2 regions of the Paenibacillus sp. cl141a genome follow, and region 1 is predicted to be linked to the other one. Evidence: predicted binding sites of a transcription regulator. Region 1 holds the regulator's gene; the other holds the start of a gene.
What was found. Region 1 encodes Rex, which represses fermentation and respiration genes when NADH is low (regulators of the CRP and FNR family bind a similar motif). Its sites were predicted from a motif close to TTGTGAAATATTTCACAA; they were not measured.

Region 2: the regulator Rex is predicted to act here: its motif matches at 1,765-1,782, upstream of ric (iron-sulfur cluster repair di-iron protein).

Annotation. Positions count from the first base shown of each region.
Region 1 covers NZ_FNZO01000006.1:117,125-121,305, reverse strand. Annotated here, with positions in the region: gene dinG (ATP-dependent DNA helicase DinG) at 1-1,245, shown strand, start outside; gene BMX45_RS17965 (redox-sensing transcriptional repressor Rex) at 1,311-1,976, shown strand; gene BMX45_RS17960 (amidohydrolase) at 1,951-3,252, shown strand; gene BMX45_RS17955 (cell wall elongation regulator TseB-like domain-containing protein) at 3,284-3,802, shown strand; gene BMX45_RS17950 (hypothetical protein) at 4,060-4,181, shown strand, end outside.
Region 2 covers NZ_FNZO01000014.1:62,067-66,247, forward strand. Annotated here, with positions in the region: gene BMX45_RS27400 (histidine racemase CntK family protein) at 1-343, opposite strand, end outside; partial or broken gene BMX45_RS31500 (chemotaxis protein) at 753-854, opposite strand; gene ric (iron-sulfur cluster repair di-iron protein) at 1,037-1,735, opposite strand; gene BMX45_RS27415 (Ig-like domain-containing protein) at 1,893-4,106, opposite strand.

The DNA of each region.
Region 1 (4,181 bases):
CGGCTCAGCGATCAATTGTTCGGACTGCTTCCGGAACGCGGAGACGCTTCTCCGGGAGATGCCGGCCAATTCTCGCTCCGCCTGTCCCCGCTTAAGAAGCCGAAGGATTGGGAATCGATGGCCGAACTGGAGCATCAAATTCATCTGACGCTGGGCGATGTCGTACGCAAGGGCGATAAGCTGATCGCCGAAATGAAGGAAGATTTGGATGACTATAGCGCAGACAGCCTGTTAACCGACCTATCGGGCCTGTTTAAGGACCTGGCCGCGCATCGCGAAGACCTGCGCTCCTTCATGGCCTTGAACGATGAGGGCACCGTCTACTGGATGGAGGCGAACGGCAATTTCCGCAGCAAATCGCTGCAGTTGTATGCCGTGCCCGTCGACGTGAGCACTCATTTGAAGGAATTGTTTTTTGACAAGAAACAAAGCGTGATTCTGACATCGGCGACCTTGTCGGTGGACAAATCGTTTCAGTTCATGATCGAGAACCTGGGTCTTCAGGAAGCGGCTGAAGCGGGGAACCTGAACACCGTTCAGCTCCCGTCCCCGTTTAATTACAGGGAACAGGCCCTACTTGTCGTGCCGCGCGATTTTCCGAGCGTGAAGGGATCGGTCGGGGATGCACTCTTTGTGAATACGCTGGTGAAGTCTTTGGCCGATACGGCCGTGGCTACGCATGGCCGCATGCTCGTCCTTTTCACTTCGTACCGGATGCTGCGCCAGGTGCACGAGCCGCTGAAAGAAGCGCTGGCATCAAGCGACATCACGGTATTGGGACAAGGTATGGACGGAACCAGCCGTACCAAGTTAATCCGAAGATTTCAGGACAGCAGCGCTTCCGTGCTGCTGGGCACCAGCTCCTTCTGGGAAGGGGTAGACATCCCGGGTGAGGCGCTGACTTGTCTAGCCATCGTCCGGCTGCCGTTCCAGCCGCCGAATCACCCCTTGGTCGAAGCCAAGAGCGAACTGCTGCAGCAGCAGAAGAAGAATCCCTTCATGAAGCTTTCGGTTCCGCAAGCGGTCATTCGTTTCAAACAGGGGTTTGGGCGCCTGGTGCGAACAGCACAAGATAAAGGGATCGTGATCGTGTACGATACCCGGGTCATTGAATCCTATTACGGGAAGTATTTCTTATATTCCTTGCCGGGGCCGAAGATGGAGCACATGCCGACAGAGGGGATCGTTCCCCGAATCTCGGAATGGCTGCAGGAAGAGGCAAGCGCGGGGAACCGAGCTGAATAAAGTGAAACCAAGCACGATCAACAAAAAAAGATGTAGTTATTAACCTATTATTAGGGGGAGCATGCATGAAATCGGAAAAAATTTCGGAAGCCGTGGTCCGCAGATTACCTGTATACTTGCGCTATTTGAATGAGCTTCAGAAAAGGGAGGTTTCCACGGTTTCCTCCCAGGAGCTGGGACAGAAGCTGGACCTCAATCCTGCTCAAATTCGTAAGGACCTGGCGTATTTCGGTGATTTTGGACGGAAAGGGATCGGATATGATGTTTCATATCTGATCGAGAAGATTCGCCAGATTCTGAAGCTGGACCAGAAGATCAATGTCGCATTGGTCGGGGCCGGTAATCTTGGACATGCATTATCGAATTACAATGCATTCCTGAAGGATAATATGAAGATTGTGGCGATTTTCGATTCGTATTCTCCCAAAGTTGGTATGAAAATTAACAATTTGGTCGTACAGCCGATGGAAGAGCTGGAGAAGACGGTTCATGAGCACGGCATTCGAATCGGGATTATCACCGTTCCGGATTTCGAAGCGCAGAACGTAGCGAATCAGCTTATCGCCTCAGGGATCGAGGCGATTCTGAACTTTGCGCCAACCATCCTGAAAGCCCCGGCCCATATCCGGATTCATACGGCTGATTTTACAACGGATTTGCAAAGTTTGGCCTATTATTTGGATAACGGCAAGGAGGATGCAGCACATGACAACAACGAAGTGGATGGTTAAGAACGGAACGTTTGCAGTACTAGGGGAAGGCCAATCCGTGCTTCGGGGATATATGGTGGTCGATAGCGACCGGATCACGTACCTGGGCGAAGAGGAGCCCGTCGTGGAAGAGGGAACAGAGATTATCGACGGAACCCATCTGTTTTTCCTGCCTGGATTGGTGAACACGCATGGACATGCCGCCATGTCGCTTCTCCGCGGTTATGGCGACGATCTGGCGTTGCAGGTATGGCTTCAGGAAAAAATGTGGCCGATGGAAGCCAAATTCACGTCAGACGACGTTTATTGGGGCACATCGCTCTCCGTGCTGGAGATGATCAAGGGCGGAACCACGACGTTTGTGGATATGTATGACCATATGGATCAGGTCGCGAAGGTTGTCCAGGACTCAGGAATGCGCGGCGTCCTGACGCGCGGCGTAATCGGTCTATGCCCGCCCGAGGTACAGCAGCAGAAGCTGGACGAAGCGGTGGCATTCGCGAAGGATTGGCATGGCAAGGCTGACGGCAGAATTACGACGATGATCTCGCCGCACGCGCCTTATACTTGCCCGCCGGATTTCATCGAAAAATTCGTTCAAGCATCCCATGACTTGAACCTGCCTTTGCATACCCATATGTCCGAAACGGAAACCGAAGTGGCTCAGAATGTTAAGGACTACGGGCTTCGCCCCGTTGCCCATTTGGAGAAGCTGGGCATGTTCTCCCGTCCTACGCTCCTCGCGCATGCCGTTCATCTGACCGATGAAGAAATCGAAGTCTTGGCCAAGCATCAAGTAGCCGTATCGCATAATCCCGGTAGCAATTTGAAGCTTGCCAGCGGAGTCGCCCGCGTACCTGCGCTGTTGAAAGCCGGTGTAACGGTGTCGCTCGGTACCGACGGACCTGCTAGCAACAATAACCTGGATATGTTCGAAGAGATGCGGCTGGCTGCCCTGATCCATAAAGGAGTAAGCGGGGATCCGACGGCCATTCCGGCCTCCGAAGCGCTTCGAATGGGTACGGAGTACGGAGCCAAGTCCGCTTTCCTTGAGGATATCGGTACGCTCGCGGTAGGTATGAAAGCCGATATGATCGCTTTGAATACGGATCAGGCGCATTTCCTTCCGCGGACCGACTATATTTCTCACGCGATTTACTCTGCCAGCGCGAAGGATGTAGAGCATGTATGGGTTGACGGCAAGCAGGTGGTGAAGAATGGCGCGAGCCTTACGCTCGACGAGGAACGCATCCGCCGGGAAGCGCAGCGTGCATTTGAGCGTCTTACAACCCTCTAGGGAATAATCAAGGGGAGCGAGGAAGACGGATTTGAAGAAAAAAACGAAGTGGATATTGCTGAGCGTGTCCGGCGTCCTGCTGCTATTGCTTGGCCTACAGCTCTATTATTCCTATGTTATGAAAGATACGTGGAATGAAGAAAGAATGGCGATCCTTGCAGCGAAACAGCATGGCCAATTGGTCTCGTCCGACAAGACCTATAAATCGGTATGGGGCGAGGACAATAACTACTGGGTGGTCAGCGGGAAAGATAAAGACAATCAAGACCGTATGGTTTGGGTGAAGTTTACGGACGATAACGTTCCTGTTGAAGGGGCGGATGCCGTTCAGTCCGTGTTATTGAATACGGGCCTGTCAGAGGACGTGATGCGGGACCAGATCCGTAACGAAATGCCGGGTGCGGTCATCAAGCGATTGCTGCCGGGAATGTATGAAGGCGAGTATGCCTGGCAGCTGCAATATGAAAACAACGGACAGCGAGGTTACCGATTCTATCGTTTTCAAGACGGAAACGCCATCGGAAATGATATTATTCTTCCTAATCAATAAGAAAACAAATAACAAGGCGTCCCTTATAGGGATGCCTCTTTGGCACATAAACATGTAAGCGCATACAGAAATAAATTGGAAAAACTGTTCTAAATATTTTCACAGACAAGCATGAAAAAGTATATAAGATGTGATATACTCGTACTTGTACGAATTGAGCAGATCAATTACATGCGTCGCAATATATCGCTGTTATATGTATTATTGTGCTGCGATTGCTATACAAAATTTCATATTGGAATTGAAGGAGGAACTTCATGAAACTGCGCATTGTACCTATCATGCTGACTGTCGTGATCTCAGCATCAGTCCTCTTTGGCGGTTGGTTTCTGTATCGGCAGATGGCTTTGCAGAATCCGCTCGCAACGGTTGTGTCACA
Region 2 (4,181 bases), on a different contig from region 1:
CCTTGTTTTTTGTTATACGGCATGACACTAACCGCTCCGTCCCTGAAACCTCTAGTCGAAATTCAGTTGTTAGATGTCGTTTCATCCCCTGGACCTCAGCCAGGTATGCCGCCAAGGCCATGCAAGCATTCCCGCAAAATTCACCTCCTGCCATCCGCAGAAATGCATCCGCATGATCTATCTTGGATTGTTCGATAAAACCAACCTGCTCAGCATAAACATTGTCGTACGACATGATTTTAGCAGCGACGCGTTTATGTTCATCGGGCGGAAGCTTGGTGTTAATGAGAATCGTCATGTTCTGCGTGGGATTGCATTTCACAAAATCGATCTTCTGCTTCATCACGGGCTCCCTCTGCTCCAATGGATTGCCAGTTGCTTGATGTTCTTTAATCGTAATATTTACGATTAAGATGTTGAGAATATAGCATGCCTTTTTGAAATAGTCAACATTTTAGCACGAAAAAACTCTTTCGACGTCATCATCGGAAGAGTTACTTATGCGTATATTGGCTGCCTTGGATGGAATAAAAGCGCCTTTGCCGCTTCGATAGAAGCATTAAGATTCGAAATTACTTTCACGACAGGGGAAATCTTGCCGATCTGCTGTACTGGAGCTAACCTCCGACATTTGGCCGGTTACCGTTACCGTACGACACCCGATCGGTAAGGCGGGTATTGGATTGCCTAATATCTTCAATGGATACGATGGTCTGCTCGACAATCGCGGAAAAACTCTCAGCCATCTCAAACAGCAAAAAGGTTCTTCCCGGAATGTTGATGATGAGCTTCTCCGTGTCGTAAATGCCAATCATGATGTCATCATTCGTAAGACTTTTCAAAAGTGGAGCTACCTAGGGGTGCTATTGTTGCCATACCGTGTCCTTAAGCTTATTGGCGCATCATTGGGATCTGCATCTCCCCTTCAGATCACTATATTTATCGTCCGAATAGCAGCGAATCGTTGAGCAGGATGATGGACTGGAATAATAAAAATCCCTTCCTCATTCGGTGAGGAAGGGACACTGTCGAAAGGCTATACCGCTTGTCGCAGCCGCTCAAACAATATGTTGTTTTCCAGATGGATATGCTCGAACATGTCCTTTTCAAGCATGGCTAACCGTTGAAAGACAAGCTGATACGTACCGCAGGCATCAGCCGGAAGCTTGAAATCGGATGTTACGTCCCGCAGCTCCTGCAGCAAGCTGCCGGCATGAGCATGTTCATGCTCCAGTTCGGACACGTGCGGCTTAAGCTCTGATGCCGCTTGGTGGCTAGGGTCCGCCACAAATTTCAAGATGAGCGGAAATACATGTTCGTCCTCGTCCTTCGTATGCTCTAACAGCTCCTTTTTCAATTCCGAGAAGAGCTCCTGCACGCGAAGCAGCTCAGGATGATGCTCTCCATGCACACGGGCCAATTTCGTTACATAGGGCGTTAATGCCGGTAATTCATCACGGAGGAAGGCATGATGTTTTTGTTGGATGTGATCAATCAGTTCGGATTCCTTCAATGAAGCGGGACAGCTTTCCTGATAACCGGCAAACTTGCTCTCTACGAACTGAACCTGCTCCAGAACGGCGGCTGGATCCAAAAAACGCTGCTTGGCTGCCTCTTCCAAAGGCACCTGTCCCCCACAACAAAAATCGATGCGGAGGGACCGAAATAAATCCGCGGTTTGCGGGATGGATGTCACAATATCGGATACTTGGCTCTGAAGCGTGAATGAACTCATATTCAAACCTCCCTAGACTTAATACGTGTTTGTGAACTTTTTCACTCTTACAACTCAAGTATATGAAACTCCCATACCCGCATATGTGATTGCAGTCATACTGAAATGTAACACTATGTGAACGATAGGTTCTTTAGTATTTTCGTCATCGTTCACATTACTCGGCCTTCGGACCGATGCCTGTTTTCGCCGAGATATTTACATTGGAAAATGTGGAAGTATTGTATTTCCACGTCTCATTGTTAACTTTAGCCGCATCCGCCACAAGCCCGACATAGACTTGCTTCGGCAAATCGACTTGAACGTTTCCAACCGTGGTCCAACTGGTTCCATCTTGAGAAACGAACGATGTGAATTGATTATCCTTGCGGACAAGCTTGATCCAATATGGCAGCTGAAATTCCTGTTCCGGCTGAATCCTCACGACCTCGCCGCCCTCCTCGGCTCGACTAAGGGTTACGCCTCTTTTCCCCGTGCGAATATAAGGGACGACAAGGGAAACGAACGGGGCATCCTCTTTCAGGCTCTCGCGGAACATGATGCCGGCTTCCGCTTCCTCATTCGTGGGAGTGATGCTTTCAATCCGGGCAACGATTTCAGCATCTCCCTTTACCTTCTGATATGCAAAATGAAAGACGTCCTTCGTGCCGCCGATATCACCCGCCGACTTGACGGTCACTTCGCCCGGCGCGCCGCCGAGCTGCGTGTGTCCCGGAATTCCCGGACTGCCGACATCGGCCGATTTCCAAGGCCTGATGCTCCCTTTAGTGTTCGTATGTACGATCACGCTCGTTGAGAATGCCATCGTGCCTGTATCGTCGATCGCTTTTGCGGCCCAGTAATGGGTGCCATCCGCAACATCCGTCCACTGATAGCGGAACGGCATGCTTTCGTCCTCCCCAACCTTTTCCCCGTTCCGGTAAAACTCCACCTTGGTTACGCTGCCGTCTTCATCGGAAACGGACGCTTCAATCGTGACGTTCGAGCCGGCTTTTACCACCGTGTTGTTTGCCGGGGCGGTAATGACCGCTGAGGGATTGGCCGATCCGTTTCCTGGTATGGAATTCAGATACAGCTCCAGATTCGTAAATCCTTCGTTATTGGTCATATTGCGGTCGCTCGGATCTTTCGGATCCAGCCCGTGGGAGATCTCCCAATCATTCGGCATTCCATCTTGATCGTCATCTTCTATTGTGGAAACAACCGGCTCCACGAGCGGATATCCGCCCACCTCATTCTGGGAGTTAATATGCATGCCGGTTCGGTGGATCACATCCTGGATGATCCGGGCATCGACGGCATCCCGCTTCGGCAGGGTGGGTCCGGCGCTTTGCATGACCGCTTCATAAGCCTCTTCGGCGGATTCGGTCGGCAATGGATTGGCAAAGGAAGCGGGAGTTTCCAGCTTCACGTAATTTGGGTATTTATGAACGCCTGACCAGTTATCCTGCGTATATTCCGGATACCCGTCCATGACGTTGCCGTCGATAAAGTAACTTCCGGTGCTCTCCGCATTCATAAACCGAACGACTTCCGTCTCCGGGCCGGGCTTGTAATAATTGTTGATGATATTGGTAACTGCCCCTTTGCCTCCGTACGAAGCAAAGAAACCCCAGTTGTATACCACGTTATTTCGGAAATCATGGGAGTTGCCGGCCGTGCTGTCAAACGCAGGGTTGCGGCTGGAATTGTGAGCGATCAAGTTATGATGGAAGCTGGTGTTTTTTCCGCCCCATATCCCGCCGTACCCGTGTCTGCCTTTGACGTGTCTGCTAATATGCATGGCGTCGGCGATGATCGACCATTGCACGGTGACATTTTCGTTGCCGTAAGGGCTGAGCACTTCGTCAACGGACCAGCTGAACGAGGAGTGGTCAATGATGATGTCTTTCTTGTACCGCCCGCCAAAAGAGTCTGCTTCCGTTTCATTCATATCGCCCAGCCGGAAGCGCATGTAACGGATGATCAGGTTGTTTCCATCGAAGGTCGTTGGATACCCGATAACCGTAATCCCATCGCCAGGCGCCGTTTGACCGGCAATCGTCAGGTTGTCTCCGAGAATCTTCAGTGGGGATTTCAGCTGAATCACGCCGCCGACTTTAAATACGACGGTCCGGTTCCCGGCGCTGACCGCGTCACGAAGCGACCCCGGTCCCGAGTCGGCAAGCGTCGTTACCTCGTACACTTCGCCGCCCCGGCCGCCGGTCGTATATTTCCCACCGCCTTCGGCCCCCGGAAATGCAGGCGTTTGCGGGGAATTTGCCGGGGCTGGGGATTCAGGATTTTCCTCAGCATAAGCACCTCCGCCGGACATACCGGTAAACAGCATCGTGAAGACAAGCATTTGCTTCAACCATTTTGCTGCTTTCATTTTCGTACCTCCTTATCATTTCGAGATTCTGACAACGGTTATAATCCGATCCCCCCCTCTCTAAGCCATAGTTAA